One region of the Rhizobium binxianense genome, then DNA from elsewhere that is predicted to be linked to it. Evidence: predicted binding sites of a transcription regulator. Region 1 holds the regulator's gene; the other holds the start of a gene.

Region 1 (4,495 bases):
CTTTGCCTGCTGGTGCCGGCGGCCGCGGTTTTCCTGACCGGCCGCAGCCGGCCGGCATTGCGGGCGACGTTCGCTGCGTTTGCACTTTTCGCCTGCGGCATGCTCTCGGCTGAGTTCGAGAGCTGGCGGGCTTCGACCGTCATCCTCGATTCATCCGTGACGACGACGGTGACGGGCCGTGTCGAACGGCGGGAAGGCGACGGCCGCGGGCGCTGGCGCTACATTCTTGCCGTCGCGGGCACGGAGGCGCCGGAGTTGAAGCGGCCGCCGGGACGCATAACCGCAATCGTCCGTGGCGCCGACGCGCCTTTCGAGATCGGCGACATTATCACCGGCAGGGCACGGCTGACGCCACCGGCAGGCCCCGCACTTCCTGCGCTCAACGACTTCTCATTCGGTGCTTATTTCGATGGCATCGGCGCCAATGGTTTCTTCTATGGCGCGCCGGAGAAAGTCGACGTGCAGGCAGGCCCGCAGGCTGCCAGGTCGACGTCGGACGCTCTGCTCGAATGGCTCTACCGGCTGCGCAGCGGCATCGGCGACCGCATACGATCGATCCTGCCCGGCGACACGGGCGCTTTTGCCGCTGCTCTGGTGACGGATGAGCGGCGCGCCATCTCGAATGCGACGACGGAGGCGCTGCGCCAGTCCGGCCTTGCCCATATCGTTGCGATCTCGGGCCTCAATATGGCGTTGTCGGCCGGCATCTTCTTCGTCGGTTTCCGGATGCTGCTCAGCCTCTTTCCCGGCGTCGCCCAGGCCTATCCGACCAAGAAGATCGCCGCCGCCGGCGCGCTCATCGCCGTCACCGCCTATTTCCTGATCTCCGGTTTCGGGGTCTCGGCCGAACGCGCCTTTATCATGATGGCCATCATGCTGGTTGCCGTGTTCTTCGATCGGCCATCGATCAGCCTGCGCAATGTCGTTCTCTCCGCGTTGGTCATCATCGCCATTTCACCCTCCGAAGTCTTGGGCCCGAGCTTTCAAATGTCCTTTGCCGCGACATTGGCTTTGGTATCGGGTTATCAGCTGTGGAAGGATCGGCGTGTCCGGGAAAACGCCTTGCTGAAACTGCCGATCGTCAGGCCGGTGGTCGCCGTCGCCGGTTTCTTCGGCGGCGTCTTTCTGACCTCGCTGATCGGCGGTTTTTCCACCGCGCTGTTTTCGATCGAGCATTTTCATCGCCTGACCGCTTACGGCCTGCCGGCAAACCTCGCGACGATGCCGATCATTTCCTTCATCGTCATGCCGGCCGGGCTGCTGGCGATGTTGCTCATGCCTTTCGGTCTGGACGCTCCCCTCTGGGAGGTGGTCGGATTCGGCCTCGATCTGGTGATTGCGGTCGCCAAGACGGTGTCCGGCTGGGGCGGTGATATCGGCATCGGCCGCTTGCCCGCCTGGTATTTCGCTGTTGCCGTGGCAGGCTTTCTGCTGCTGACGCTGCTGCGCACCCGGCTGCGCCATGTCGGCACATCGATCATATCAGTCGCGACTCTTATCCTGCTGCTTCTGCCGGTTCCCCGGCCGCCGGACCTGGTGATTTCGGAGGATGGTAGTCTGGTTGCGGTCGTCGCGGTCGCGGCGATCGCTTCCAACCGTGAAAACCCGCCGGATTTCATCTTCGACCAGTGGCAGCGAGCGCTGGTCCTGCCGACGCATGCAGCGCCGAAGATGCTGGATGGTCCCGCTATCCCGCCGGAAGGAGAAGACCGCCGCGTCAGGCTCTCCCGCGATCAGCAGAACGAAGCGAGGACGGCGATGCAGGCGGCGGCCGCGGGCGGCGACGCAAACCGTTTTTCCTGCGTCAAGAAGGCCTGGTGCACATCAAGGCTCGGCAATGGCCATATCGTCACCGTCATCGACAATGCCGCCTATCTCGGTCCGGCCTGCGATGCGGCCGATATCGTCGTGACATCGGTCCGCCTGCGTTTCAACAGCTGCCGCTCTGGTGGGACGCTCTTTACCGGCGAGACGCTGCGCAGGACAGGCTCCGTGGAGTTGCGCTTCACCGATGCCGGCCTGGAGGTCGTGAGCGCATTCGAGACCCTGTCGCGGCCATGGATGCGCCATCGCGCCTATGACTGGCGCAGCAACAGTTTTGCCGAATCCGGCCTGTCTGGTGTCAGTGATAGCGGCGAATGAGGCCGACGAGCTTGCCCTGTACCTTGACGCGGTCCGGCCCGAAGATCCGGGTCTCGTATGCCGGGTTGGCGGCCTCCAGCGCGATCGAGGCGCCTTTGCGGCGGAAGCGCTTCAGCGTCGCTTCCTCGTCATCGACGAGGGCAACGACGATGTCGCCGGGACTTGCGGTGCTGCCGTTGCGGATGATCACGGTGTCGCCGTCGAAGATGCCGGCATCGATCATCGAATCGCCCTTGACCTCGAGCGCATAATGTTCACCGGAGCCGAGCATGTCGGCGGGAACGACGATGTCGTGGGTATTGTTCTGGATCGCCGAGATCGGCACGCCGGCGGCGATCCGGCCCATAACAGGCACGGAGACCGAGTTGCCGTTATCGGCGACAGGTTTGGCAGGAGCGGGAGCGGCGACCGGCTGGGGCTTGCCGAGGCTGCCTTCGATGACGCTCGGCGAAAAGCCCCGCCGTGGCTGGATGCTGGGGCTGTAGGCCTCCGGAAGCTTGATGACCTCGAGTGCCCGGGCCCGGTTCGGTAGGCGGCGAATGAAGCCGCGTTCTTCGAGCGCTGTAATCAGGCGATGAATGCCGGACTTCGAGGCAAGATCGAGGGCATCCTTCATTTCGTCGAAAGACGGCGGAACGCCGGACTCCTTCATGCGCTCATGAATGAAAAGGAGAAGCTCCTGTTGTTTGCGCGTGAGCATCGACGTCAGACCCCTGATTGAAACAAATCCAGAACAGACACTATATGTTCCATATGTGTTCCGCAAGTGGCTAAATTTCCGTAAAACTTGCCGCCAACTCGTTGAGATTTTTATTTTCGTTCGCCGGATTGGCGGACAAGTCTTGCCTTGGGTGGCACTCTCACACATCTCTGCTTTGCCACGAGAGGGGATATCATGAACGCGCATTCCGCCAAACCGCATCCGCTGGATCACGTCGTGCTGCCCGTCGTCAATATCGATCTGGCGCGCGAAAGGCTCGGCAAGCTCGGCTTTACCGTTGCCGCCGAGGCGCGCCATCCCTTCGGAACGGAAAATGCCTGCGTCTTTTTTGCCGACAAGACCTATCTGGAGCCGCTCGGGGTTGCGAGCATCGCCGAGAGCGAGACGTCGGCGCGGCAAGGCAATGTCTTCACCGCCCGCAACCAGGCTTTCCGTTTCCGCTGCGGCGAGGAGGGGCTTTCGGCAATCGTCTTCGCCACCGAAGATTCTGCCCGTGATCATAAGAATTTCGCCAGCAAGGGATCGAGCGCCGGCGAGATGCTGGAGTTCAGCCGGCCGATGATGATGCCGGATGGTTCCGAGAGCGTCGGCAGCTTCAAATTGGCTTTCGCCAGCGATCTGCGGGCGCCTGATTTCTTCCTCTTCACCTGTCAGCGCATCAACCCGCTCCCGGCTGACCGTGGTGCGCTGGAGAAACATGCCAATGGCGTCATCGGCATAACCGAGGTTGCGCTTTGCGCGCCTGATGCCGCCGCATTCGGCGCCTTCGTCAGCCTCGTCGCGGCGCAGCCGGCAATCGAGAAAACCGGTTTCGGCGTCAATATCGCCGCGTCGAATGCGAGAATCAGCCTGATGACGCCGGAAGGGCTGGAGGCCTATTTCGAGATCGCCGTCTCATCCGCCGACCGCGGCCTGCGCGGCCGGGCAATCCTCTTTGCTGTCGCCGATCTTGCCGTGACAGAAGCGCATTTGGCTGCTAACGGAGTGACGTATACGCGCAAGAACAATCGCATTCTGGTGAAGCCCGCGCCCGGGCAGGGCACGCTCTTCGCCTTCGAGGAAACACGATGAGCACCGATACGAATTCCGAAGTCAAGATCGGCGAAGGCCAGGGCCAGGTCACCTTTTCAAATGCCGGCCGCCTGTCGCTGATTGCCGGCCCCTGCCAGATGGAGAGCCGCGACCACGCCTTCATGGTCGCCGGCACGCTGAAGGAGCTTTGCGAAAAGCTCGGCATCGGCCTCGTCTATAAGAGCTCGTTCGACAAGGCGAACCGCACTTCGCTTTCGGCCGAACGCGGCATCGGGATTGAAAAGGGTATGGAGGTCTTTGCCGACCTGAAGAAGGAATTCGGCTTTCCCGTCCTGACCGATGTCCATACCGCCGAGCAATGCGCCGAAGTGGCAGAGGTGATCGATGTGCTGCAGATTCCAGCCTTTCTCTGCCGCCAGACCGATCTTCTCATCGCCGCCGCCAAGACCGGCCGCGTCGTCAACGTCAAGAAGGGCCAGTTCCTCGCTCCCTGGGATATGAAGAACGTCCTGAAGAAGCTCAACGCCAGCGGCAATCCGAACGTGCTGCTGTGCGAGCGCGGCGCCTCCTTCGGTTACAACACTCTGGTTTCCGATATGC
Region 2 (4,495 bases), 1.1 Mb from region 1:
TCATAGGGAATGCCACGGCCGCGGTCGAGTTCGAGGATCCATCCGGTGACGTTGTCGAGGAAGTAGCGATCGTGGGTGATCATCATCACGGCGCCCGGATAGTCGCGCAGATGCTTTTCGAGCCAGGCAATCGTCTCGGCGTCCAGGTGGTTGGTCGGTTCGTCGAGCAGCAGCAGGTCCGGCTGCGACAGTAGCAGGCGGCAGAGCGCGATCCGGCGGCGCTCACCACCGGACAGGCTGGTGACATCGGCGTCGCGCGGCGGGCAGCGCAAGGCTTCCATCGCCATCTCGACCTGGCTTTCCAGATCCCAGAGGTTCTGGCTGTCGATGATGTCCTGGAGCTTCGCGCCCTCTTCCGCCGTCTCGTCGGAATAGTTCATCATCAGTTCATTGTAGCGCTCGAGCACGGCCGTCTTCGAGGCAACGCCTTCCATGACGTTCTCGAACACCGTCTTGCTGGGATCGAGGTGCGGCTCCTGCTCGAGGTAGCCGACCGTCGCTCCTTCGGCGAGCCAGGCTTCGCCGGTATATTCCTTGTCTTGTCCGGCAATGATGCGCAGCACGGTGGATTTACCGGCGCCATTCGGTCCGAGGATACCGATCTTGGCATCGGGGTAGAAGGAGAGGTGGATATTCTCCAGGATCTTCTTGTTGCCATAGGCCTTGTTGAGGCCGGACATATGATAGATGAACTGACGTGCCATGCTGCGCTGCTCCGGGCGGGAAACTTCGATCGTGCCGCTATGTAGGCGAAACAGCGCCTGCGGGCAACGCCGAAACCCGGTTTACTCAGGATTTCCGGTCAAAAGCCCGCAGCGTCGACGACGCCCTCGTCGCAGCCGAAGGAGGTTTTCCCCGCTCCCTGGATCAGATCGGCAAGGCCAGCACTTTTCGCCGACGCCGCTCCGGCGGCCTCCGAAAGCCCGATCGTCAACCCGCTGACCATTTTGACATTGCCGGCCCGCCGGCAGCTCATCTTGACGCGGTCACCGGCACCCGGCCCGAAGCTCTTGTCGAAAGCCGCCTTGATCGCCTCGGCTTTAACCGGCTTGCCGATATTGGCGGCGAAGAGATCGCGCACGGCCGAGGTGTTGAGTGCGCCGAGGAGATGCACGCCGACGCCGAAATAGTCCTCGGCGCTCATTTTCGCGCAGGTGCCGTGCTTTGTCCATTCATGCCGTTCCAGGCCGGATTGCGTGCCGGGCATGGCTTTTGCGAGCGCCGCCTTCGTCTCGGCCGAAAGCGTGACCTCCGGCAATGTGGTCCAGTTGCCGTCCTTGTCGGCGGCCTTCTGCTCGGCACTCACGCCGCAATAATCCTGCCGCATCGGCCAGAGCCCGTGCAGCGAAAAATTCGTCGCATCGGGGCGCTCGCCGGTCTGGCTGGCGCATTCGACCTTCTTCTGGTTCGTCTGGCAAAAGGCGGGCTGCCAGCTTGCCGCAAGAATAAAACGGGTGCGCCCGCCGGTCTCCTGTGCCACGGCGGCGCCGGCAAGAACCATCGATACGGCGAACGTCAAGGTACGCAACTGCATGCTGCTCATTTCAACCCCCAAAAAAGAACAATACAGGAACAAATAAGCACGAAGATCGCAAGCCCGCAACCCTGAATCGCAACAGCAATGCAATTTGTTATCGGATAACCCCGGAACCGATGTTGCTTTTGGGCGGTGATCTGGTCTGTTGCGGCAAGGAGGACCGACATGTTTTCTGAAACGCAGAGGCTCGCCGTGCCCGGGGCGTCGCTCGCCTATCACCATGCCGAAGCCACAGGCGCGGCCCGCGGCATCCTGTTGATATCGCACGGTCTTGCCGAACATTCGAAACGCTATCGCGCCTTTGCCGAGACGATGGCGGCGCGCGGCTATCACGTCTATGCCCATGATCACCGCGGGCACGGCGAAACCACCGCAGCCGACGCGCCGATCGGCCGCTTCGCCCAACGAGGTGGCGTCGAAAAGGTGATCGGTGACGTCCTTGCCATGCGCGGCCATGCCGCCACCCGCCATCCCGGCCTGCCGGTGATCCTCTTCGGCCATTCGATGGGCGGCCTGATCGCCCTCAATGCATCCGTCACGGCGCCGGCCGATTTCGATGCCGTCGCCGTCTGGAATTCGAATTTCGCCGTCGGCCTTGCCGGCCGCGCCGCCCAGGCAATCCTGCTTGCCGAGCGCATGCTGAAGGGCTCCGACGTGCCGAGCGGCCTGTTGCCGAAGCTCACCTTCGGCGCCTGGGGAAATGCGATCCCGGGCCGCCGCACCGAGTTCGACTGGTTGTCGCGCCTACCCGGTGAAGTCGATAAATATATCGCCGATCCGCTCTGCGGCTTCGATGCCTCGGTCTCGCTCTGGCTCGATCTCTTCGAACTGACGTTTCGCGCGCCGCAGAAATCCCATCTCGACCGAGTGCCCCGTGATATGCCGATCCATCTGGTCGGCGGCGGAGAGGATCCCGCCACAGAGCGTGGAAAAGCTATCCGCTGGCTGTCAAACCATTTGAAAGCCCAAGGCTTCTCTCGTATCAGCACTCAGATATATCAGGACATGCGGCACGAAACGCTGAATGAGATCGGCGCGGATGCGGCGACCGCGGCCTTTGCGGACTGGTGCGACGGGGCCGCCGCAAGAGCCTGAGCCATAGGGATTCCATCATGAGCAGCTCCTCCTCCCGTACAGTTTCGTCCCCCTCCGAAGTGACGACAGGGCTTGCGCTGATGTTTCTATCGGTGATGGTCTCGCCGCTCATCGATATCTTCTCCAAGCTTGCCGTCGTCACCATTCCATCCGCCGAGGTCACTGCCGCCCGCTTCGCCATCCAGGCGCTCTGCATGCTGCCGATCGTGCTGTGGCGGCGCAGCTTTACCGATTTCTCCTGGAGCCAGAGCCTGTTCCATGCCATCCGCGGCGCGATCATCACCGTCTCGATGATCTCCTTCGTTACCACCCTAAAATACATGGCGGTCGCCGACGCGATTGCGATCTTCTTCGTCGAGCCGATCATCGTGACGATCTTCGGCGGCATCTTCCTGAAGGAAACGATCGGCTGGCGGCGCTATACCGCCTGCGGCGTCGGCTTCTTCGGGGCGATGCTGATCATCCAGCCGAGTTTTGAGGAGGTCGGCTATGTCGCGCTTCTGCCCGTCCTCAGCGCGCTCTGCATCGCAATCTTCGTGCTGATGACCCGCGTCCTCTCGCACAGGGAAGACCCCTGGGCGATGCAGTTCCAGATGGGCATCTGGGGCCTGCTCTTTTGCGCCATCCTGCTCTATTTCGGCGAGGGAACCGGTTCCGACCTCCTCGATCCCGTCATGCCGCAGGGCAATGTCTGGTTCTACCTCGCCGGCGTCGGCGCCACGGCCGCAATCGCTGGTATCTTCGGGGTTTATGCCTATCGCGCCGCACCGGCCTCGACGCTGGCGCCGCTGCAATATTTCGAGATCGTATCGGCGACAATCTTCGCCTGGCTGGTCTTCGGCGACTTTCCGAATGCGGTCAAATGGCTCGGCATCATGATCATCATGGCGTCGGGCTTCTACATCCTCTGGCGCGAGCGCCGCTTTGCATCCAGACCCGTATCCGATACATCTGAGGCGACGCTGGCGCCGTAACCGCCTTCCGGAGGAATATGACGGAAACCGTGACGAAAAAGCCGCCGCTTGCCCGCATTCGAGTGATCGAGCTTGCCCGCGTGCTGGCCGGCCCCTGGGCAGGACAGATGCTTGCCGATCTCGGCGCCGACGTCATCAAGGTCGAAAATCCCGATGGCGGCGACGATACCCGCCAATGGGGGCCGCCCTTCGTCGAAGGCGCCGATGGCGAAAATCTCTCGGCCGCCTATTATCACGCCGCCAATCGCGGCAAACGCTCCATCACCGCCGACCTAAAGAGCGAGGAAGGCCAGGATCTCGTCCGCCGGCTCGTCGCCACCGCCGATGTGGTGATCGAGAACTTCAAGCTCGGCGGCCTCGTCAAATATGGACTCGATTACGACAGCCTGCGGAAGGTGAACCCGAAGCTCGTCTATTGCTCGATCACCGGCTTCGGCCAGACCGGCCCTTATGCCGGCCTCGCCGGCTACGACTATATCGTCCAGGGCATATCCGGCTTCATGTCGATCACCGGCGAGCCTGACGGCCAGCCGATGAAGGCGGGCGTCGCGATCGCCGATATCTTCACCGGCATTTATGCCGTCTCGGCAATCGAGGCAGCCCTGATCCACGCGCTGAAAACAGGCGAAGGCCAGCTCATCGATATGGCCCTGCTCGACGTGCAGTCGGCAGTCCTCGCCAATCAGAACATGAACTACCTGGTCTCCGGCTCAGCACCGACCCGCCTCGGCAATGCCCATCCCAATATCTCGCCCTATGAGGTCGTGCCGGCGGCTGACGGTTACCTCATCCTCGCGGTCGGAAACGACGGCCAGTTCCGCCGCCTCTGCGCCATCCTCGGCCTGGTGGCGATGTCAGGCGACGAACGCTTTTCCACCAACAGGGCCCG

Evidence for each region. The regulator LexA, encoded in region 1, represses DNA repair genes until DNA is damaged. The targets are predictions, from matches to a motif close to TGTTCNNNNTGTGTTCNG.
Region 2: PO860_RS13580 (ribonuclease T2 family protein) is a predicted target of LexA. The motif match lies at 1,558-1,575, and genes of this name have one in related genera.

The regions. Positions count from the first base shown of each region.
Region 1 covers NZ_CP118713.1:1,673,141-1,677,635, forward strand. The annotation lists gene PO860_RS08355 (ComEC/Rec2 family competence protein) at 1-2,142, shown strand, start outside; gene lexA (transcriptional repressor LexA) at 2,123-2,842, opposite strand; gene PO860_RS08365 (VOC family protein) at 3,038-3,934, shown strand; gene kdsA (3-deoxy-8-phosphooctulonate synthase) at 3,931-4,495, shown strand, end outside.
Region 2 covers NZ_CP118713.1:2,742,695-2,747,189, forward strand. The annotation lists gene ettA (energy-dependent translational throttle protein EttA) at 1-704, opposite strand, end outside; gene PO860_RS13580 (ribonuclease T2 family protein) at 803-1,543, opposite strand; gene PO860_RS13585 (alpha/beta fold hydrolase) at 1,703-2,632, shown strand; gene PO860_RS13590 (DMT family transporter) at 2,650-3,606, shown strand; gene caiB (succinate--glutarate CoA-transferase) at 3,624-4,495, shown strand, end outside.